DNA from 4 places in the Streptomyces sp. NPDC021096 genome. Region 2 is predicted to be linked to each of the others. Evidence: riboswitches for the same ligand, from Rfam matches in the RefSeq annotation. Region 2 holds a riboswitch; each other region holds the start of a gene.
What was found. Region 2 has a riboswitch for cobalamin ahead of AB0G59_RS01490 (ribonucleoside-diphosphate reductase subunit alpha). Riboswitches for the same ligand answer to the same signal wherever they lie in the genome.
Positions count from the first base shown of each region.

Region 1 (5,405 bases), on a different contig from region 2:
GACGCGCAGAAGACCATGGGCGTCATCACCCTCGCGCTGATCTCCGGCGGCGCCCTCGGCGCGGACGCCGACCCGCCGATGTGGGTCATCGCCTCCGCCGGCATCGCCATCGCGCTCGGCACCTACCTCGGCGGCTGGCGCATCATCCGCACCCTCGGCAAGGGCCTGGCCGACATCCAGCCGCCGCAGGGCTTCGCCGCCCAGACCGGCGCCGCCGTCACCATCCTGGCCTCCTCCCACATCGGCTTCGCGCTCTCCACCACCCAGGTCTGCTCCGGCGCCGTCATGGGCGCGGGGCTCGGCCGCAAGGGCGGCGTGGTGCGCTGGTCCACCGCCGGCCGCATGGTCGCCGCCTGGGGCCTGACCCTCCCGGCCGCCGGCCTCGTCGGCGCCGGCGCCGCGCTCCTGGCCGACCAGGGAGACTGGGGCGTCGCCGCGGTCGCCGTCCTGGCCCTGGCCGCCTGCGGCGCCATCTGGGTGGCCTCGCGCCGCAAGCCGGTCACGCACGACAACGTCAACGACCTCAACGAGCCGCAGGGCGTCTCCGTCCCGGCCGAGCCCGTCGGCGTGGTCACCGCGGCCCTCCAGGCCGTCGCCCCGCCGCCGGCCGGCCCGGTCGCCGGCCCCACCGCCGCCCCGGCAGCCGCCCCGGCCGCCGCTCCCGCCCCCGCCCCCGCGACGGCCGGCTGACCGCCGGGCAACGGAGGAGAACCACCATGAACATCGACTGGGCAGCACTCGGCCAGGTCTTCGGCGTCAGCCTCGTGGCCACCCTCGGCCTCGTGGCCGTCTTCACCCTCGGCATCGTGGGCACGTCCCGCAAGGCCGCACCCGCCGCCACCGCCCCGGCGGCCGGCCCGAGCGCGATGGCGCGCACCGGCGCGTACGCCTGCTTCGCGCTGTGCGCGGCCGCCGTGGGATACGGCATCTACCTGATCGTCGCCTGACGCGACCGCAGCACATCCCGCGCACCAAGCGCCGGTCCGGCACCCGCCGGACCGGCGCTTCGTCGTTGCCCGCGTCGCCCGCCGCCCCACCCGTGACCGGCAGCCTCACCGCAGGTCAGGGTGAGTTGACTGCCCTTCCCGGGCCGTGGTGGACTTCCGGAGCCAAACGGCGACAGCAGAGGAAGCCGGTGCGAATCCGGCGCGGTCCCGCCACTGTCACCGGGGAGTGTCCCCCCGATTCCAGGGCCACGGTCCGCGGTCCGCGGACTGGAAGGCCGGGGGCGACGCCGATCCGGGAGCCAGGAGACTCTGGTCGCCGGTCACGTCGAGCCAGGGCGCGGACCCTGAGTGAGGACACATCGCCATGCCCGGCTGCCGTCGCCCCCTGCCCTTCGCGCCCCCTGTGCCCCCGGTGCGCCGCACCCGCCACGGTGTGACGGCGGCCTGATCCGATGCGCCCGACGCGCAGTGATCAGATAGCCGGGAACACGACCGGGAAGCATCTCGCCTTCGTCTGCGGCGCCGCGCTCGGATTCGCCTGCGACCTCGTGGTGGGCGACCCGCGCCGCGGCCACCCCGTCGCCGCGTTCGGCCGCGCCGCGCAGGCCGTCGAGGAGCGACTGTGGCGCGACCACCGCGGCTACGGCACCCTGCACGCGCTGCTGTGCGCGGGCGGCACGGCGGCCGCCGCCGGGCTGCTGGCCCGTACCGCGCGCCGCTCCCCCTCCGCCGGCGTCGCGCTGACCGCCGCCGCGACCTGGGCCGTGCTCGGCGGTACGACCCTGGGCCGCGAGGCACGGGCGGTCGGCGGAGCCCTGGAGGCCGGCGACCTCGAGGTCGCCCGGGAACGGCTGCCGCACCTGTGCGGCCGCGACCCGCAGGCGCTGGACGGGCAGCAGATCGCCCGGGCCGTCGTCGAATCCGTCGCCGAGAACACCTCCGACGCCGTCGTGGGCGCCCTCGTCTGGGGAGCCCTCGCCGGGGTGCCCGGCCTGGTGGGCTTCCGCGCGGTCAACACCCTCGACGCCATGGTCGGCCACAAGTCGCCGCGCCACCGGCGGTTCGGCTGGGCCTCCGCCCGCCTCGACGACATCGTCGGCTGGCCCGGCGCCCGCCTCACCGCCGCCCTCGCCGTCCTCGCCGGCCCCGACCCGCGCGGCGCCTGGCGCGTGGCCCGGCGCGACGCCGCCCGCCACCCCAGCCCCAACGCCGGCCCGGTCGAGGCCGCCTTCGCCGGCGCCCTCGGGGTCCGCCTGGGCGGCACCCTCGCCTACGCCGGCCGCGTCGAACACCGCCCCGTCCTGGGCGCGGAGAACCGGCCCGTGGCCGTGGCGGACATCGAACGCGCGGTGCGGCTCTCGCGCCGGGTCTCCCTGCTGGCCCTGGGCACCGCCGTGGTGGGCAGGCTCTCCCTCGCACACCTCGCCAGAAGGAGGAATCGGTGACAGCTGCCGACAGGAGCGGGCCCGCGCGCCCGCCGGGCGGGGGCCTGCTGGTGGCCGGGACCACCTCGGACGCGGGCAAGAGCGTGGTGACGGCCGGCATCTGCCGCTGGCTGGTCCGCAAGGGCGTCAAGGTCGCGCCGTTCAAGGCGCAGAACATGTCGCTCAACTCCTTCGTCACGCGCGAGGGAGCGGAGATAGGGCGCGCCCAGGCCATGCAGGCCGCGGCCGCCCGCGTCGAGCCGAGCGCGCTGATGAACCCCGTGCTGCTCAAGCCCGGCGGTGACCGCAGCAGCCAGGTCGTGCTCATGGGCAAGCCGGTGGGCGAGCTCAGCGCCCGCGGCTACCACGCGGGCCGGCAGGAGCAGTTGTTCGGCACGGTGACCGAGTGCCTCGAGGAACTGCGGCGTACGCACGACGCGGTGATCTGCGAGGGCGCCGGCAGCCCGGCGGAGATCAACCTGCGCCGCAGCGACATCGTCAACATGGGCATCGCCCGCGCGGGCCGGCTGCCGGTGGTGGTGGTCGGCGACATCGACCGCGGCGGGGTCTTCGCGTCCTTCTTCGGCACCACCGCGCTGCTCTCGCCCGAGGACCAGGAGCTGATAGCGGGCTACATCGTCAACAAGTTCCGGGGCGACGTCTCCCTGCTGGAGCCGGGCCTGGACATGCTGCACGCCCTGACGGGCCGGCGGACGTTCGGCGTACTGCCGTTCGCCCACGGCCTCGGCATCGACGAGGAGGACGGCCTGCGCGTCTCGCTGCGCGGCGCCGTCCGCGAATCGGTGGTGGCCCCGCCGCACGGCGCCGACGTGCTGCGCGTGGCGGTGTGCGCGGTACCGCTGATGTCCAACTTCACGGACGTGGACGCCCTCGCGGCCGAACCGGGCGTGGTCGTCCGCTTCGTCGACCGCCCCGAGGAGCTCGCGGACGCCGACCTGGTCGTGGTGCCGGGCACGCGCGGAACGGTCCGGGCCCTGGCGTGGCTGCGCGAACGGGGCCTGGCGGAGGCCCTGGCCCGCCGGGCCGCCGAGGGCCGCCCGGTGCTCGGCATCTGCGGCGGCTTCCAGGTGCTGGGCGAGCGGATCGACGACGAGGTGGAGTCACGGGCCGGTTCGGTCGAGGGCCTGGGCCTGCTGCCGGTGCGGGTGCGGTTCGCGGTCGAGAAGACCCTGGCCCGGCCGGTGGGCGAGGCCCTGGGCGAGCGGGTGGAGGGCTACGAGATCCACCACGGCGTCGCCGAAGTCCTGGGCGGCGACGAGCCGTTCCTGGACGGCTGCCGGGTCGGTGCCGTCTGGGGCACGCACTGGCACGGATCGCTGGAGAGCGACGGCTTCCGGCGCGCGTTCCTGCGGCGGGTGGCGAAGGCGGCCGGGCGGGCGTTCGTCCCGGCGCCGGACACGTCGTTCGCGGGGCTGCGGGAGGAACAGCTGGACCGGCTGGGGGACCTGATCGAGGAGCACGCGGACACGGATGCGTTGCTGCGGCTCATCGAGGACGGGGTGCCCGGCGGTCTGCGGTTCATACCGCCGGGGGCACCGTGAGCAGGGGAATCCCCGCACGAGCGGGGAGCACAGTAGGGCTTCCACGAGGTGATCGCCGAAGAGCGGACCAACCCCGCCGGTGCGGGGAGCAGAAGGCAAGCGTGACCCTCAACTGCGGCAACGGCCGACCCATTCGGCGAGAGCCCCTCGAAGGAGTGAACAGCGCATGAATACCACCTATCCCTTCACTGCGATCGTCGGCATGGACGATCTGCGCGTGGCTCTCCTGCTGAATGCCGTCTCCCCAGCCGTGGGCGGTGTGCTCGTACGTGGCGAGAAGGGCACGGCCAAGTCGACGGCAGTTCGCGGTGTCGCGACGCTGATGCCACCGATCGCCGTCGTCGACGGCTGCAGGTTCTCCTGTGACCCGACGGCGCCGGACCCGGCGTGTCCGGACGGGCCGCACGGAGTCGATACGTCGAGGGACACCCGGCCAGCGCGGATGGTCGAACTGCCCGTCGGGGCCTCGGAGGACCGACTGGTCGGCGCCCTCGACATCGAGCGGGCCCTGTCCGAGGGCGTGAAGGCCTTCGAGCCCGGCCTCCTGGCCGACGCGCACCGAGGCGTGCTGTACGTCGACGAGGTCAACCTCCTCCACGACCACCTGGTGGACCTCTTGCTCGACGCGGCAGCGATGGGCGCCTCCTACGTCGAGCGCGAAGGCGTCTCCGTCCGTCACGCGTCCCGCTTCCTCCTCGTCGGCACCATGAACCCCGAGGAGGGCGAGCTGCGCCCGCAGCTCCTCGACCGGTTCGGGCTGACCGTCGAGGTCGCGGCCTCGCGGGAGACCGACGAGCGCGTCGAGGTCGTCCGTCGGCGCCTGGCCTACGACGAGGACCCGGCGGCGTTCGCCGCCAAGTGGGCCGCCGAGGAGGACGCGCTGCGCGAGCGCATCGCCGCCGCGCGGGCGCTGCTGCCGGGCGTCCGGCTCGGGGACGGGGCGCTGCGCCGCATCGCCGCCGTGTGCGCCGGGTTCGAGGTGGACGGCATGCGTGCGGACATCGTGACCGCGCGCACCGCGAGCGCGCTCGCCGCGTGGGCGGGGCGTACGGACGTGACGACGGCGGACGTCCGGCAGGCGGCGTTGCTGTCGCTGCCGCACCGGCGCCGACGCAATCCGTTCGACGCGCCCGGTCTGGACGAGGACAAGCTCGACGAGATCCTCAACCAGTTCGAGGACGACGAGCCGGAGCCCGAGCCGGATCCGGAGCCCGAGGGTCCGGACCCGGACGGCGACGGCCCCGACGGCCCCGACGGCGGCGGGCAGCAGCCCCCGCAGGACGGTCCGGGCCCCGACGGCACCCCCGACGTGCCGCAGCAGCGGGAGGGCTCCGACTCACCCGCCCCGCAGGAAGCCCCGGCGTCCGGCTCCGGCGGCGTGGCCCCCGAGGCCCCCGCCGTCGCCGCCGCCGATCCCTTCCGCACGCGCCGGTTCGACGTGCCCGGCCTCGGTGAGGGCGCCGACGGTCGCC
Region 1 is NZ_JBFADG010000031.1:40,354-45,758, reverse strand. It holds gene AB0G59_RS26330 (inorganic phosphate transporter) at 1-690, shown strand, start outside; gene AB0G59_RS26325 (hypothetical protein) at 717-947, shown strand; cobalamin riboswitch at 1,125-1,257, shown strand; gene AB0G59_RS26320 (cobalamin biosynthesis protein) at 1,400-2,392, shown strand; gene AB0G59_RS26315 (cobyric acid synthase) at 2,389-3,933, shown strand; gene AB0G59_RS26310 (putative cobaltochelatase) at 4,100-5,405, shown strand, end outside.
Region 1: another riboswitch for cobalamin. It lies ahead of AB0G59_RS26320 (cobalamin biosynthesis protein); the one in region 2 lies ahead of AB0G59_RS01490 (ribonucleoside-diphosphate reductase subunit alpha).

Region 2 (5,405 bases):
CTCTCGCTGGCCCTGGCGTTGACCGGAATACTCGCCACGATGCCGTACATCGCGCTGCAATTGGTCGGCATCCAGGCGGTTCTGGACGTCATGGGCGTCGGCGGCGGGGAGAACACCAACTGGTTCGTGAAGGACCTGCCGCTGCTGATCGCCTTCGGTGTGCTCGCGGCCTACACCTATTCCTCGGGGCTGCGCGCGCCCGCGCTGATCGCGTTCGTCAAGGACACCTTGATCTACATCGTGATCATCGTGGCGATCATCTACATCCCGATGAAGCTCGGCGGCTTCGACGACATCTTCGCGAAGGCCGGCGAGGCGTTCGCGGCAGAAAACCCGGCCACCGGCAAGCCGCGCGGCTCACTGATCACCGGACCGCAGGCACAGTGGGCGTACGCGACGCTCGCCCTGGGCTCGGCGATGGCGCTGTTCCTCTATCCGCACTCGGTGACCGCGGTGCTTTCCAGCAAGGGCCGCAATGTCATCCGCCGCAACACCACCATTCTTCCCCTTTACTCCCTGATGCTGGGTCTGCTGGCCATGCTCGGCTTCATGGCCCTCGCCGCCGGGGTGAAGGTGAAGAACGGACAGCTCGCGATCCCACAGCTCTTCGAGGACATGTTCCCCGACTGGTTCACGGGCGTGGCCTTCGCGGCCATCGGCATCGGCGCGCTCGTTCCGGCCGCCATCATGTCGATCGCGGCGGCAAATCTGTTCACGCGCAACATCTACAAGGACTTCATCAAGCCGGACGCCTCTCCCGAACACGAGGCGAAGGTCTCCAAGCTCGCCTCCCTGCTGGTGAAGGTCGGCGCCCTCGCCTTCGTCCTGACCATGGACAAAACGGTCGCCATCAATTTCCAGCTGCTCGGCGGCATCTGGATCCTGCAGACCGTGCCGGCCCTGGTCGGCGGTCTCTTCACCCGCTGGTGCCACCGCTGGGCGCTGCTCGCGGGCTGGGCGGCCGGAATGATCTACGGCACCTGGCGGGCGTACGACACGCCGAGCGCCACCCAGGACCACTTCGGCAACACCAACCTGATCCCGCTCATCGGCGAGAAGGGCTACATCGGCCTCACGGCCTTCGCCCTCAATGTGATCGTCGTCATCGTCGCGACGTTCGTCCTCAGGGCGCTGAAGGCGCCCGACGGCGTGGACGAGACCCGGCCGTCGGACTACACCGCCGACGCCGGCGACCCGGGCGTCCGTACGGACCTCCCCCCGGCCACCGTGGGAGCCCCCGGCGGGCACTGACCCGACCCACCCTCCAGAGGGCCGTCACACCCCCGCCCAGGGGGCGTGACGGCCCTCTTCGCTTGCCCTGCCGGGCCCACCCGTTAGCACATTCCGCAACCGCTTCATGACGGGACGACACAACATGTGGGGGCGCGTACGAGGCCCGGCACTAGATGTATGCTCGTCCTCGCTGTCGTCGCAGGGGAATCCGGTGGAAATCCGGAACTGTCCCGCAACGGTGTATGTGTGCGCATATACACAGCGCACCGAAGTCCGAGGACCTGCCGACAGCGCGTCCACCACCGAGCCTGCCCTGGGCTCGGCTATGGGCGTTGAATTCGTCCGGGCCCCGCGGGTTGGGCCGGCGGACGCCTACGAGGTGTGCCCTGGTGCAAGAGGCATGCCCGTACGCGACCGTCGCGCGCCTCCCGCCCGGCCCACCCCAGCCGAGCGAGGGAGAGCCACACGTGACCATCGCGCCCGCAGATCCGGTCTCAGCGAACGCGGAAGCGACCGGCGGCCCCGGGACCGCGCTGCTGCGCACCCTGACCGATCTCACCGCCGATCTGCCCGCCACCGACCCGGGCAAGGTCGCCGCCGCCGCGCTGCGCGGCCGGCACCCCGGTTCGGACGAGGCCGAGCTGCGCTCCCTCGCCACCGAGGCCGCCGCCGGTCTCATCGCCGAGGAGCCGGAGTACTCCAAGCTCGCCGCCCGGCTGCTCACCCGTGCCATCGCCGACGAGGCGGCCGGCCAGGGTGCGACGTCCTTCTCCGCCTCGGTCGCCGTCGGCCACCGCGAGGGCCTGATCGCGGACGAGACCGCCGCCTTCGTGGCCACCCACGCCGAGCGCCTGGACGCTCTGGTGGAGACGGCGCTGACCGACGGCGCCGACGACCGCTTCGGCTACTTCGGCCTGCGCACCCTGCACAGCCGCTACCTGCTGCGCCACCCGATCCACCGCGACGTGATCGAGACCCCGCAGCACTTCCTGCTCCGCGTGGCCTGCGGTCTGGCCGAGGACCACTCGGAGCGGGCCCTGGACGACGTCGCGGAGCTGTACCGGCTGACCAGCACGCTGTCGTACCTGCCGTCCTCCCCCACGCTCTTCAACTCCGGCACCCGCCACCCGCAGATGTCGTCCTGCTACCTGCTGGACTCGCCGCTGGACGAGCTGGACTCGATCTACGACCGCTACCACCAGGTGGCGCGCCTGTCGAAGCACGCGGGCGGCATCGGCCTGTCCTACTCCCGCATCCGCTCGCGCGGCTCGCTGATCCGCGGCACCAACGGTCACTCCAACGGCATCGTGCCGTTCCTGCGCACCCTCGACGCCTCCGTCGCGGCGGTCAACCAGGGCGGCCGGCGCAAGGGCGCCGCCTGCGTCTACCTGGAGACCTGGCACGCGGACATCGAGGAGTTCCTGGAGCTCCGCGACAACACCGGTGAGGAGGCCCGCCGCACCCACAACCTCAACATCGCGCACTGGATCCCGGACGAGTTCATGCGCCGCGTCGAGGCCGACGCCGACTGGTCGCTGTTCTCCCCCGCCGACACGCCCGACCTGGTCGACCTCTACGGCGACGAGTTCGACGCCGCGTACCGCCGGTACGAGGCCGAGGGCAAGGCCGTCAAGCAGATCCCGGCCCGCGTGCTGTACGCCCGCATGATGCGTACCCTCGCGCAGACCGGCAACGGCTGGATGACGTTCAAGGACGCCGCCAACCGCACGGCCAACCAGACGGCCGAAAAGGGCAAGGTCGTCCACTCCTCGAACCTCTGCACCGAGATCCTCGAGGTCACCGACGACAGCGAGACCGCGGTCTGCAACCTCGGCTCGGTCAACCTCGCGCAGCACCTGGGTGCCGACGGCGAGATGGACTGGGAGAAGCTCGACCGTACGGTCCGTACGGCCGTGACGTTCCTCGACCGCGTCGTGGACATCAACTTCTACCCGACCGAGCAGGCCGGCAACTCCAACAACCGCTGGCGCCCGGTGGGCCTGGGCCTGATGGGCCTGCAGGACGTCTTCTTCCGCCTGCGCCTGCCCTTCGACTCCCCCGAGGCGAAGGAGCTGTCCACCCGCATCTCCGAGCGGATCATGCTCGCGGCGTACGAGGCCTCCGCCGACCTCGCCGAGCGGCACGGCCCGCACGCGGCCTGGTCCGCGACCCGCACCGCCCGCGGCGTGCTGCACCCGGACCACTACCCCAACGCCGTCCCGGCCTGGGCGGACCGCTGGGACGCGCTGCGCGCCCGCATCGCCGAGGTCGGCATGCGCAACTCGCTGCTGCTGGCGATCGCCCCCACGGCGACCATCGCCTCCATCGCGGGCGTGTACGAGTGCATCGAGCCGCAGGTCTCCAACCTCTTCAAGCGCGAGACGCTCTCCGGTGAGTTCCTGCAGGTCAACACCTACCTGGTGGAGGACCTCAAGAAGCTCGGCGTGTGGGACCGCACGACCCGCGACGCCATGACGGACGCCAACGGCTCGATCCAGGACCTGAAGTGGATCCCGCAGGAGGTGCGCGACCTGTACCGCACCGCCTGGGAGATCCCGCAGCGCTTCCTGATCGACATGGCCGCGGCCCGTACGCCGTACCTGGACCAGAGCCAGTCGCTGAACCTCTTCATGGCCTCGCCCACCATCGGCAAGCTCAGCTCGATGTACGCGTACGCCTGGAAGCAGGGCATCAAGACGACGTACTACCTGCGCTCGCGTCCGGCGACCCGGATCGCCCGGTCGGCCAGTGCGGCCGCCACCATCCCGGTGCAGCAGGCCGCGCCCGACGCGGACGCCATCGCCTGCTCCCTTGAGAACCCCGAGTCCTGCGAGGCCTGCCAGTAATGAGCTCCACCGAGAAGAACCTGCTCGACCCGGGCTTCGAGCTGACCCTGCGCCCGATGCGGTACCCGGACTTCTACGACCGCTACCGCGACGCGATCAAGAACACCTGGACCGTGGAGGAGGTCGACCTCCACTCGGACGTCGCCGACCTCGCCAAGCTCTCCCCGGGCGAGCAGCACATGATCGGCCGCCTGGTCGCGTTCTTCGCGACCGGCGACTCGATCGTGGCGAACAACCTGGTCCTGACGCTGTACAAGCACATCAACTCCCCCGAGGCGCGGCTGTACCTGTCGCGGCAGCTCTTCGAGGAGGCCGTGCACGTCCAGTTCTATCTGACCCTGCTGGACACCTACCTCCCCGACCCGGAGGACCGTGCCGCCGCCTTCGACGCGGTCGAGAACATCCCCTCGATCCGCGAGAAGGCCCAGTTCTGCTTCAAGTGGATCAACGAGGTCGAGAAGCTGGAGCGGCTGGAGACGAAGGCCGACCGCCGTCGCTTCCTGCTCAACCTGATCTGCTTCGCCGCGTGCATCGAGGGCCTGTTCTTCTACGGCGCCTTCGCCTACGTGTACTGGTTCCGCAGCCGCGGCCTGCTGCACGGCCTGGCGACCGGCACCAACTGGGTCTTCCGCGACGAGACCATGCACATGAACTTCGCGTTCGAGGTCGTGGACACCGTCCGCCAGGAGGAGCCCGACCTCTTCGACGACGAGCTCCAGCAGCAGGTCACGGACATGCTGAAGGAGGCCGTCGAGGCGGAGCTGCAGTTCGGCCGCGACCTGTGCGGCGAGGGCCTGCCGGGCATGAACACCGAGTCCATGCGCGAGTACCTGCAGTGCGTGGCCGACCAGCGCCTGGTGCGCCTGGGCTTCAAGCCGGTCTTCGGCTCGGAGAACCCTTTCTCCTTCATGGAGCTGCAGAACGTCCAGGAGCTGACCAACTTCTTCGAGCGCCGCGCGTCCGCGTACCAGGTGGCGGTCGAGGGCTCGGTCTCCTTCGACGACGAGTTCTAGGAGATCCGGTTCCCGGGAACCGGATCTGAGAAATCGGCGCGACACGTCGATTCCGGCGTCTCCCGTTCGACGTACAGGTGAAGGGTTGGGAACAGCCCAGCTCACGTACCGATCGAACGGGAGATTGTCGTTATGCCGCGCTTTATGATGATCGTCAAGGCGAGCGAGGACTCCGAGGCCGGTGTCATGCCGACCAAGGAGCTGATCGCCGAGATGGGGCAGTACAACGAGCAGCTGGTCAAGGCCGGTGCCATGCTCGCCGGCGACGGCCTGCACCCCTCGTCCAAGGGCGCCCGGGTCTCGTACTCGGGCA
Region 2 is NZ_JBFADG010000001.1:316,130-321,534, reverse strand. It holds gene mctP (monocarboxylate uptake permease MctP) at 1-1,251, shown strand, start outside; cobalamin riboswitch at 1,394-1,537, shown strand; gene AB0G59_RS01490 (ribonucleoside-diphosphate reductase subunit alpha) at 1,701-4,079, shown strand; gene AB0G59_RS01485 (ribonucleotide-diphosphate reductase subunit beta) at 4,079-5,092, shown strand; gene AB0G59_RS01480 (YciI family protein) at 5,237-5,405, shown strand, end outside.

Region 3 (5,405 bases), on a different contig from region 2:
CCCACCGCTGCTTCAGTGCTTCCGCCGCCGTCTGTGCCTGCGCCATGACCGTCTCCCGGGTTCGCTGAGATCACACGGTTCTTGTGAAGGGTGCGTGGGGTTGTCACTGAGTGACGTGCCACCGATGCGGCGCCGCCGCCCTTCCGGGCGTGTGAAGCGGTGAACAGTGCGCCCGGAGGGGCGGTGGGCCGCGCTACGACTCTGACAGTGGCACTCAGTGCCATCAACCGTGGAAGATTGCCAAGTTCTGCGCATCTTCCGGCCCGGTTCTGCGAATCTTGCCAACACACCCGTCCGATCACGGACGTCGGGCACGGAGCAGGGGGAGAGCGGTGGGCAAGACATACGCGGGGGCGCGGCTGCGGCGGTTGCGCGAGGAGCGGCGGCTCAGTCAGGCGGAGCTGGCGCGCGTCCTGGCGATCTCCCCCAGCTACCTCAATCAGATGGAGCACGATTCCCGGCCGCTGACCGTGCCGGTGCTGCTGCGGCTGACCGAGGCCTTCGGCGTCGACCCGGGGTTCTTCTCGGAGCGCGACACCAGCAGACTCGTGGCCGACCTGCGCGAGGTGCTCGCCACCGAGGTCGACGCCGCCCGGGTCTCCCCCTCCGACCTCGCGGAACTGGCCTCGCGCATGCCGGCCGTGGCCTCGGTCCTGCTCGACCTCGGCCGCCGCGGCCACGCCCTGGCCGAGCGGCTGGCCGAAGCCGCGGAGGCCCGCGGCCACGAGGACGTGGCCCTGCCGCGCTCCCCGCACGAGGAGATACGGGAGTTCTTCTACCGGCGGCAGAACTACCTCCACGAGGCCGACCTCGCGGCCGAGGACCTGGCCCACGCCCTGGGCGTGCGGCCCGGCGAGGTGGTGCGAACGCTCTCCGCGCGCCTGACCGAACGGCATGGAGTGCGGCTGGCGGCGGACTGCGACCGGCTGCACCACTACGACCCGGCCACCCGCGTCCTGCACCTGTCCAACCGGCTGCGCCCCGGACAGCAGGCCTTCCGCATGGCCACCCAGCTCGCGCTGCTGGAGTTCGGCGACCGGCTGTCCGCGCTGGCGTCGGAGGACTACGCGGAGGGCTCCGCCAGTTGGTCGCTCGCCAGGATCGGCATCGCCAACTACTTCGCCGCCGCGCTGATCCTGCCGTACCGCGCCTTCCACGCCGCCGCGGAGGAGGTCCGCTACGACATCGAACGGCTCACCGACCGCTTCGGCCTCGGCTACGAGACCGTCTGCCACCGCCTCAGCACCCTCCAGCGGCCGCGGCTGCGCGGTGTGCCGTTCTCCTTCGTCCGCGTGGACCGCGCCGGCAACATGTCCAAGCGCCAGTCCGCCACCGGCTTCCACTTCTCCCGCGCGGGCGGCACCTGCCCCTTGTGGAACGTGTACGAGGCGTTCGCCGCCCCGGGCCGGATCCACGTCCAGATCGCCGCCATGCCGGACGGACAGCGCTACCTGTGGACCGCCCGCGCCGTCACCCGGCACCGCGGGGGCTGGGGCGAGCCGGGCAAGACGTTCGCCATCGGCCTCGGCTGCGAAGTGCGCCACGCCTCCCGGCTCGTCTACTCCGACGGGCTCGACCTCGGCAACACCTCCGCGGCCACCCCCATCGGCATGGGCTGCCGGATCTGCGAACGCCTGGACTGCCCGCAGCGCGCGGTGCCGCCGCTGGGCCGGCCGCTGGCGATCGACGAGAACAGCAGCACGTTCGTGCCGTACCCGGTGGCGGACAAGTGATCACGCCGGGGGTGGACTTACTAGGACGTCCAACTATATGTTCGTGACCAAGGCCCGCGGTGTCAGGGAAGCCGGTGTGATTCCGGCACGGTCCCGCCACTGTGACCGGGGAGTGTGCCGTCGACAGCACGCCACTGACGAGATGTGCCATTCGTCGGGAAGGCTGGCGGCGCGCGGTGATCCGGGAGTCAGGATACCGGCCGCGGGGTGTTCCGTGTTGTCCACGAGGATGGAGCAGACACGCATGGCACCGGTCCGTACTCACGACCCTGGTGATCCGGCGGAGCGCGCACTGATGTCCGCGCACGCGTAGCTCTTCGCAGAGCCACGAAGCCCCATGCCCATCCCCGGATCTCACCTGACCTGACGAGAGCAGGCTTCCATGGTCCGTGAACTGACACATTTCATCGGCGGCAAGCACACCCCCGGAACGTCGGGGCTCTTCACCGACGTGTACGACCCCAACACCGGCGCCGTACAGGCCCGGGTGCCCCTGGCCGGGCGCGAGGACACCGCGGCCGCGATCGCGGACGCCGCCGCCGCGCAACCGGAGTGGGGCGAGTGGAATCCGCAGCGCCGCGCCCGCGTCCTGCTGCGGTTCCTCCAACTCGTCGAGGGCGAACGGGACTCGCTGGCCCGCCTGCTGTCCCGCGAGCACGGCAAGACCGTCGCCGACGCCCACGGCGACCTCCAGCGCGGCCTGGAGGTGGTCGAGTTCGCCGCCGGCATCCCGCACCTGCTCAAGGGCGAGTTCACCGACAACGCCGGCACCGGCATCGACGTCCACTCGCTGCGCTCCCCACTGGGCGTCACGGCCGGCATCACCCCCTTCAACTTCCCCGCGATGATCCCCCTGTGGAAGGCCGCACCGGCCATCGCCTGCGGGAACGCCTTCGTCCTCAAGCCGTCCGAGCGGGCCCCGTCCGTACCGCTGCGCCTCGCGGAGCTCTTCCTCGAGGCCGGCCTTCCGCCGGGGATCCTGAACGTGGTCAACGGTGGCAAGGAGTCCGCCGAGACCCTGCTGACGGACCCCCGGGTGCAGGCCGTCGGCTTCGTCGGCTCCACCTCCGTCGCCGCGCACGTCTACGCCACGGCCGCCGCGCACGGCAAGCGCGCCCAGTGCTTCGGCGGCGCCAAGAACCACATGATCGTGATGCCGGACGCCGACCTCGACCAGGCCGTCGACGCGCTGGTCGGCGCCGGGTACGGCTCGGCGGGCGAGCGCTGCATGGCCATCTCGGTGGCCGTGCCCGTCGGGGAGGAGACGGCCGACGCGCTGGTCGCACGCCTCAAGGAGCGCATCGGGGACCTGCGGATCGGACGTTCGGACGACCCGGAGGCCGACTTCGGCCCGCTGGTGAGCCGTGACGCCCTGGACCGCGTACGCCGCTACGTCGACATCGGCGCCACCGAGGGCGCCGAACTCGTCGTCGACGGCCGGGGCTTCGTCCTGCCCGGCCACGAGGGCGGCTTCTTCGCCGGCGCCACCCTCTTCGACCGTGTCACCCCCGCCATGCGGATCTACCGCGAGGAGATCTTCGGCCCGGTGCTCTGCGTGGCCCGCGCCGCCGACTACGAGGCGGCCCTGCGGCTGCCGAGCGAGCACCCGTACGGGAACGGGGTGGCGATCTTCACCCGGGACGGGGACACCGCCCGGGACTTCACCCGACGGGTGACCACGGGAATGGTCGGCGTCAACGTGCCCATTCCGGTGCCCGTCGCCTACCACACCTTCGGCGGCTGGAAGCGGTCCGGATTCGGCGACCTCAACCAGCACGGCCCGGACGCCGTCCGCTTCTACACCCGCACCAAGACCGTCACCTCGCGCTGGCCCTCCGGGGTCAAGGAGGGCGCGAGCTTCACCATCCCGACAATGGGGTGATCGCGGTGACGACCACTCTCACCACGGACCAGCTCGCCCTGGCCGAGGTCACCCTGGACTTCGCCCAGGAGCACCTGGCCCCGCACGCCGTCGACTGGGACCGCGACAAGCACTTCCCGCTCGACGTCCTGCGCAAGGCCGCGGAGCTCGGCCTCGGCGGCGTCTACGTCCGCGAGGAGCACGCCGGCTCCGGCCTCACCCGCGGCGACGGCGTCCTGGTCTTCGAGGCACTGGCCACCGGCTGCCCCTCCATCGCGGGCTACCTCTCCATCCACAACATGGTCGCCTGGATGATCGACCGGTACGGCGACACGGCCCAGCGCGGCCGCTGGCTGCCCGGGCTGTGCGGCATGCAGGCGCTGGGCAGCTACTGCCTGACGGAGCCGGGCACCGGCTCGGACGCCGCCGCCCTGCGCACCCGCGCGCGACGGGACGGCGACGGCTACGTCCTCACCGGCGTCAAGCAGTTCATCTCCGGGGCGGGCGCGGCCGACGTCTACGTCGTCATGGCCCGCACGGGCGAGGGCGGCGCGGACGGCATCTCCGCCTTCGTCGTCGAACGCGACGACCCCGGGCTCTCGTTCGGCCCGAACGAACGGAAGATGGGCTGGAACGCCCAGCCCACCCGCCAGGTGATCCTCGACGGGGTCCGCGTCCCGGCCGGCCGCCGGCTCGGCGCCGAGGGCGACGGCTTCCGCATCGCGATGAACGGCCTGAACGGAGGCCGCCTCGGCATCGCCGCCTGTTCCCTGGGCGGCGCCCAGAGCGCCCTGGACCGCAGCCTGGCCCATCTCGCCGACCGCGAGGCGTTCGGCATGCGGCTGCTCGACGCACAGGCCCTGCAGTTCCGCCTCGCCGACATGGCCACGGAACTGGCCGCGGCCAGGGCGCTCGTCCGGCAGGCGGCTGACGCCCTGGACCGCGGCACCCCGCAGGCCCCGCAGCTGTGCGCGATGGCCAAGCGGTTCGCCACCGACACCGGCTACTCCGTCGCCGACCGCGCCCTGCAGCTGCACGGCGGCTACGGCTACCTCAGCGACTACGGCATCGAGAAGATCGTCCGCGATCTGCGCGTCCACCAGATCCTGGAAGGAACCAACGAGATCATGCGCCTCATCGTGGCCCGCGGACTGACGGGCGCCCTGCGATGACCACCACCGGCGAGCACGTACTGCTGCGCACCGAAGGCCGCGCGGCCCACATGACCCTCAACCGTCCCGGTGCCCTCAACGCCCTCACCCACACGATGGTGCACCGCATCGACGCGGCGCTGACCGCGTGGGAGCACGACCCGGCGGTGGAGCACGTCGTCATCACCGGAGCCGGCGAGCGCGGGCTGTGCGCGGGCGGCGACATCCGCTCCCTCCACGAGGACGCACGCTCGTCCGCGGGGGCGGCCTCCGCGGACTTCTTCCGCGACGAGTACCGGCTCAACGCCCGTATCGCCCGCTACCCCAAGCCGTACGTCGCCGTCATGGACGGCATCGTGATGGGCGGCGGCGTCGGGGTCTCGGCCCACGGCACGGTCCGGATCGTCACCGAGCGGTCCCGCGTCGCCATGCCCGAGACCGGCATCGGCTTCGTCCCGGACGTCGGCGGAACGTATCTGCTGGGGCTCGCGCCCGGGGAGCTGGGCACCCATCTGGCGCTCACGGGCGCGGCGGTGGGCGCTGCGGACGCGCTGCTGTGCGGGCTCGCGGACCACCACGTCCCCTCCGCTCTGCTGCCTCGGCTGGTCGCGGACCTCGCCCGGGCACCCGTCCACGACGTCCTGGCCCGGCACGTCCGGC
Region 3 is NZ_JBFADG010000029.1:4,530-9,934, reverse strand. It holds gene aceA (isocitrate lyase) at 1-46, opposite strand, end outside; gene AB0G59_RS25860 (short-chain fatty acyl-CoA regulator family protein) at 333-1,733, shown strand; cobalamin riboswitch at 1,767-1,953, shown strand; gene AB0G59_RS25855 (CoA-acylating methylmalonate-semialdehyde dehydrogenase) at 2,116-3,615, shown strand; gene AB0G59_RS25850 (acyl-CoA dehydrogenase family protein) at 3,612-4,766, shown strand; gene AB0G59_RS25845 (enoyl-CoA hydratase/isomerase family protein) at 4,763-5,405, shown strand, end outside.
Region 3: another riboswitch for cobalamin. It lies ahead of AB0G59_RS25855 (CoA-acylating methylmalonate-semialdehyde dehydrogenase); the one in region 2 lies ahead of AB0G59_RS01490 (ribonucleoside-diphosphate reductase subunit alpha).

Region 4 (5,405 bases), on a different contig from region 2:
GGTGGTCCGCGCGGCGGCGGTCCACGCGCTCGCGCTGCCGCCGGCGGTGTTCTGGCGCCTGGACGTTGCCCCGCTGACGCTGACCGAACTGACCGGCCGCGCGGGTCGGTGGAACCTGCGCTGCGGCCGCCCGCTCACGGCCGGCTGATCCGCGGGAGCCGCCGCGCCGTGCCCGCCCCGCCGCCCCTCAGCGGCGATGCGGTCCGGCGCGGCGGCCGTTCGGGGGCCGGTGACCGTAACCGTCAGCTGTGTACGGACGATTACCGTCACCGGCCGGCTCACCGCGACGACGGCCCGACCGGCCCCGCCGTCAGGGGCCGGCCTCGGGGTCGCGCGGCTCCGGGACGGGGCCAGGGCCGTCACCCGGCCGCTGCCCCGCCGGGCTACTGCCCGCCGGCGCGCTCCGCGCGTACCCGCTGGGCGGCCTCGACCAGGTGCTCGAGCGAGGTCCGTACCTCCGCCCAGCCGCGGGTCTTCAGTCCGCAGTCCGGGTTGACCCACAGGCGTTCCGCCGGGATGGCCGCCAGGCCCTTGCGCAGCAGGGCGGCGATCTCCTCGACGTCCGGTACGCGCGGCGAGTGGATGTCGTAGACGCCCGGGCCGACGGCGTGCGCGTAGCCGGCCGCGGCCAGTTCGTCGGCGACCTGCATGCGGGAGCGGGCGGCCTCCAGGCTGATGACGTCGGCGTCCAGCTGCTCGATGGCGGCCATGATGTCGCCGAACTCCGCGTAGCACATGTGGGTATGGATCTGGGTGTCCGCCCGCACCCCGGCCGTGGTGAGCCGGAACGCCTCGGTGGCCCAGGCCAGGTACTCCGCCCGGTCGGCGGTCCGCAGCGGCAGCGTCTCGCGCAGCGCGGGCTCGTCGACCTGGATGACGGCCGTGCCGGCGGCCTCCAGGTCGCCGACCTCGTCCCGCAGCGCCAGGGCGACCTGGCGGGCGGTGTCGGCCAGCGGCTGGTCGTCGCGGACGAAGGACCAGGCGAGCATGGTGACGGGGCCGGTGAGCATGCCCTTGACGGGGCGCTCGGTGTGGGACTGGGCGTAGGCGGTCCAGGCCACGGTCATCGGCTCGGGGCGGGAGATGTCGCCGGCGAGGATCGGCGGGCGGACGTAGCGGGTGCCGTAGGACTGCACCCAGCCGTGCTGGGTGGCCAGGTAGCCGGTCAGCTGCTCGGCGAAGTACTGGACCATGTCGTTGCGTTCGGGCTCGCCGTGCACGAGGACGTCCAGGCCGGCCTTGTCCTGGAAGGCCAGGACCTCGCGGATCTCGGTCGCGATGCGCTCGTCGTAGGCGGTGGCGTCGATGCGCCCGGCGCGCAGGTCGGCGCGGGCGGTGCGCAGTTCGCGGGTCTGGGGGAACGAGCCGATGGTGGTGGTGGGCAGCAGCGGCAGGCCGAGCCGGGCCCGCTGGGCGGCGGCGCGCTCGGCGTACGGCTGGGGGCGGCGGGCGTCCGCGGCGGTGACAGCCGCCGCGCGGGCGCGTACGGCCGGGTCGCGGGTGAGGGCGGAGGCGGCGCGGGAGGCCCGGGCGGAGCGGTTGGCGGCGAGCTGCGGGGCGATGGTGTCGCTGCCCTCGTTGAGGCCGCGGGCGAGGGTGACGCTCTCCTCGGCCTTCTGCCGGGCGAAGGCCAGCCAGCGGGCGACCTGCGGGTCGACGTCGCGCTCGGCGGTGGCGTCGAGGGGGACGTGCAGCAGGGAGCAGGAGGGGGCGACGTCCACCCGGTCGGCGAGGCCGAGGAGGGTGGCGAGGGTGGACAGGGACCGTTCGAGGTCGTTGATCCACACGTTGCGCCCGTCGATCACGCCCGCGATCAGACGCTTGCCGGGCAGGCCGCCGGCGGCGGCGAGGGCGTCGAGGTTGGCGGCGGCGGGTCCGGTGAAGTCCAGGGCCAGGCCCTCGACGGGGGACTTGGCGAGGACGGGCAGGGCGTCGCCCACGCGGTCGAAGTAGGTGGCCGCCAGCAGCTTGGGCCGGTCGGCGAGGCCGCCCAGCTCCCGGTAGGCGCGGGCGGCGGCGTTCAGTACGGCCGGGGGCTGGTCCTGCACCAGGGCGGGCTCGTCGAGCTGGACCCACTCGGCGCCGGCCGCCCGCAGGTCGGAGAGGACCTCGGCGTACACGGGCAGCAGCCGGTCCAGGAGGGTGAGGGGCTGGAAGCCGGGCGGGGCGCCGGGCGCGGGTTTGGCCAGCAGCAGATAGGTGACGGGGCCGACGAGCACGGGCCGGGCCGCGTGGCCCTGGGCGAGGGCTTCCCCCAACTCGCCCGTCTGCTTGGTGGAGTCGGCGGTGAAGGCGGTGTCCGGGCCCAGTTCGGGCACGAGGTAGTGGTAGTTGGTGTCGAACCACTTCGTCATCTCCAGCGGCGGGAGCTGCTGGGTGCCGCGGGCCATGGCGAAGTAGCCGTCCAGGGCGTCGGCTTCGACGGCGGCGCGGTGCCGCTCGGGGACGGCGCCGACCATGACGGTGGTGTCCAGGACGTGGTCGTAGAGGGAGAAGTCCCCGGTGGGGACCTCGTGGACGCCGGCGTCGGCCAGGCGCCGCCAGGCGTCGCGGCGCAGGGCGGCCGCGGTGTCGTGCAGGGCGGCGGCGTCGACGCGGCCGGCCCAGTAGCCCTCGACGGCCTTCTTCAGTTCACGGCCGGGCCCCTGCCGGGGGTAGCCGTGGACGGTGGCCCGGGCGCGGACGGCGGTGAAAGCGGTGGGGTGTGTTGCCACGGAACTCTCCTTCGCGAGTCGCGGGGGATCCCGGCGGGACCCGAGCGTACGAAGGATCGGCAGATGCCGGCGGAGCACGCCCAGGCATGCGCCGTCCGTACCGCCGGCCCGCCCTCGAGGCCACCGAGATCGCCGCGTGCGGTCGCACGCGGGCAGCGGCAGGTATTCGGACTCGCGGGCACGCCGTGTCGGTGGAGGACACGGCACCTAGTGGCCGTCGCTTCCCGGACCGCCGGGGCGGTCCAGTGCGTATGACGGCGGTCGTTCCCGCTCACCGCTGCGGGGCAGTCCCGGATTCCCACCGGGTTCCCTCTTGCGACGCGCCCGCCTGGAGGGCGGGGCGAACCGGCTGCGCCTTCACCCTAGACGCAGGGGCCCGTCCGCCGACAGGGGTTGCCCGGACAGTTTCGATCTTGCGTGCGGACGCGCGGGGTAGGGTCGTAGGCCGTGGCCGCCCCTGCGGGCCGTCAGGACCCCCGGCAGCGCCATAAGGCGAAAATTGCGGCCAAAACAGGAAACCTCACCGGGCCGTACCCCCTCTTCCCTCCCGGAGAACCCACTCCGAAGAGGAGCGACAACCGTGGGCCTTACGTCCCAGAATTTCCTGCTGTTCCTGGTGGTCATCGCCGTCGCGCTGGCCGCCCTCGTGCTGTGGCTGTGGCCACGGGCCGCGAAGAAGGGGATCCCGGCGCTCCTCTCCCGGCTCGGCCTGCTCGCCGTGGCGCAGGTGGGCATCCTGTCGGTGCTGCTCGTCGCGGCGAACAACGAGTTCGGCTTCTACTCCACGTGGAACGAGCTCCTCGGCCGCAACTCCAGCAAGCAGGAGCTCAAGGGCGGCAAGGACGGCAAGCGGCCGCCCGCGCTCGTCGTCAAGGGGCAGGAGTCCGTCGGCCTGGGCCCGAAGGAGAAGGCCGGCCAGGTCGACCGGATCGAGATACGCGGTCCCGTCAGCGGGCTGGGCATGGACGGCTTCGCCTATCTGCCGCCGCAGTACTTCCAGAAGGAGCACGAGAACGACCGGTTCCCCGTGATCGTGGCGATCACCGGGCAGCCCGGCGTCTCCAAGAACCTCATCACCCAGATCAAGGTCCCGCAGGCGGCTTCCCGCGCCATCGTGGCCAAGCAGATCAGACCGACGATCGTGCTGATGGTCCGGCCGTCGGTCGTGGCGGACCGCGACACCAACTGCACGGACGTGCCGGGCGGCCCGCAGGCCATGACGTTCTTCAACCAGGACCTGCCCATCGCCGTCAACGACGTCTACCGCGCGGACAATTCGCGGGGCGGCTGGGGCGCGGTGGGCAACTCCACCGGCGGGTACTGCGCGCTGAAGGCGGCCATGACCAACCCGGCCCGCTACGGCGCCGCGGCCGGGCTGTCCGCCGACCTCTTCGCGCGCCAGGACCGCGACACCGGTGACCTCTACGCGGGCAACAAGCAGATCAGGAACGAGTCCGACCTGACCTGGCGCCTGGAGCACATGGCTGCGCCGCCGGTGTCCCTGCTCCTGGCCGCCAGCTCGAAGGGCGAGGAGAAGTACTACGGTCCCATGCTGAGGTTCGCGGGGAAGGCCAAGGCGCCGACCAAGGTCGACAAGCTGGTCCGTGAGGAGGGCGGCCACAACTTCCAGACCTGGCGCGAGGAATACCCCGAGGTCCTGCGCTGGCTCGACAAGGAGCTGACCGCCCGCCGCTGAGGCCGCGCGGGGATTCCCGTCCGGCCGGGAACGGTTTCGGCCACGGCCACGTCCCAGCCAGTGTGGCCCGAATGCGCACGGCTCGGTACGCCGTACGCAGGGGGAGGGGGCGTACGGCATGGACGGGATGGACACCACGCGGCGCAAACCGCTGCTGGCCGGGCGGTACCGGCTCATGGAACAGCTGGGGCACGGCGGCATGGGCGTCGTCTGGCTCGCCATGGACGAGGTACTCGACCGGGAGGTCGCGGCCAAGGAGGTCCGGGCGCCCGAGCACATGAACGACGAGGACGTCCGGGTGCTGTACGCGCGCCTGAAGCAGGAGGCCCGGGCCGCCGCGCGGGTCGCCCACCCCCATGTGATCACCGTGCACGACGTGGTCGAGCAGGAGGGCCGCCCCTGGATCGTCATGGAGCTGGTGCGCGGCCAGTCGCTGGACAAGGTGCTCCGGCAGGAGGGCGTGCTCCAGCCCAAGGAGGCCGCCAGGATCGGCGCGCAGGTGCTGCAGGCGCTGCGCGCCGCCCACGCCGTGGGGGTGCTGCACCGCGACGTCAAGCCGGCGAACGTCCTGCTGGAGGCCGGGGGCCGGGTGGTGCTCACCGACTTCGGCATCGCCGTCATCGAGGGCGCGGGCACCCTGACGCGCACCGGCGACCTGGTCGGCTCCGCCGAGTACCTCGCCCCGGAGCGGGCCACGGGCCGCCGCCCGGGCATCCCCTCCGACCTGTGGTCGCTGGGCACCCTGCTGTACGTGGCGGTGGAGGGGGTCTCCCCGTTCCGCCGGGGCGACGCGCTCAGCACGCTGCGGGCCGTGGTCGACGACGAGCCCGCGGCGCCCCGGCGGGCCGGGCCGCTGACGCCGGTGCTGGAGGGGCTGCTGCGCAAGGACCCGGAGGCCCGCATGGGCTCGGCGGAGGCCGAGCAGCTCCTCGACCGGGTCGCCGCCGGCCTGCTCACGGAGGAACCGCCCGGGTACGTCCGCACCGCCCTCGACG
Region 4 is NZ_JBFADG010000024.1:58,196-63,600, forward strand. It holds gene AB0G59_RS24340 (histidine phosphatase family protein) at 1-148, shown strand, start outside; gene metE (5-methyltetrahydropteroyltriglutamate--homocysteine S-methyltransferase) at 384-2,714, opposite strand; cobalamin riboswitch at 2,875-3,029, opposite strand; gene AB0G59_RS24350 (alpha/beta hydrolase-fold protein) at 3,295-4,410, shown strand; gene AB0G59_RS24355 (serine/threonine-protein kinase) at 4,529-5,405, shown strand, end outside.
Region 4: another riboswitch for cobalamin. It lies ahead of metE (5-methyltetrahydropteroyltriglutamate--homocysteine S-methyltransferase); the one in region 2 lies ahead of AB0G59_RS01490 (ribonucleoside-diphosphate reductase subunit alpha).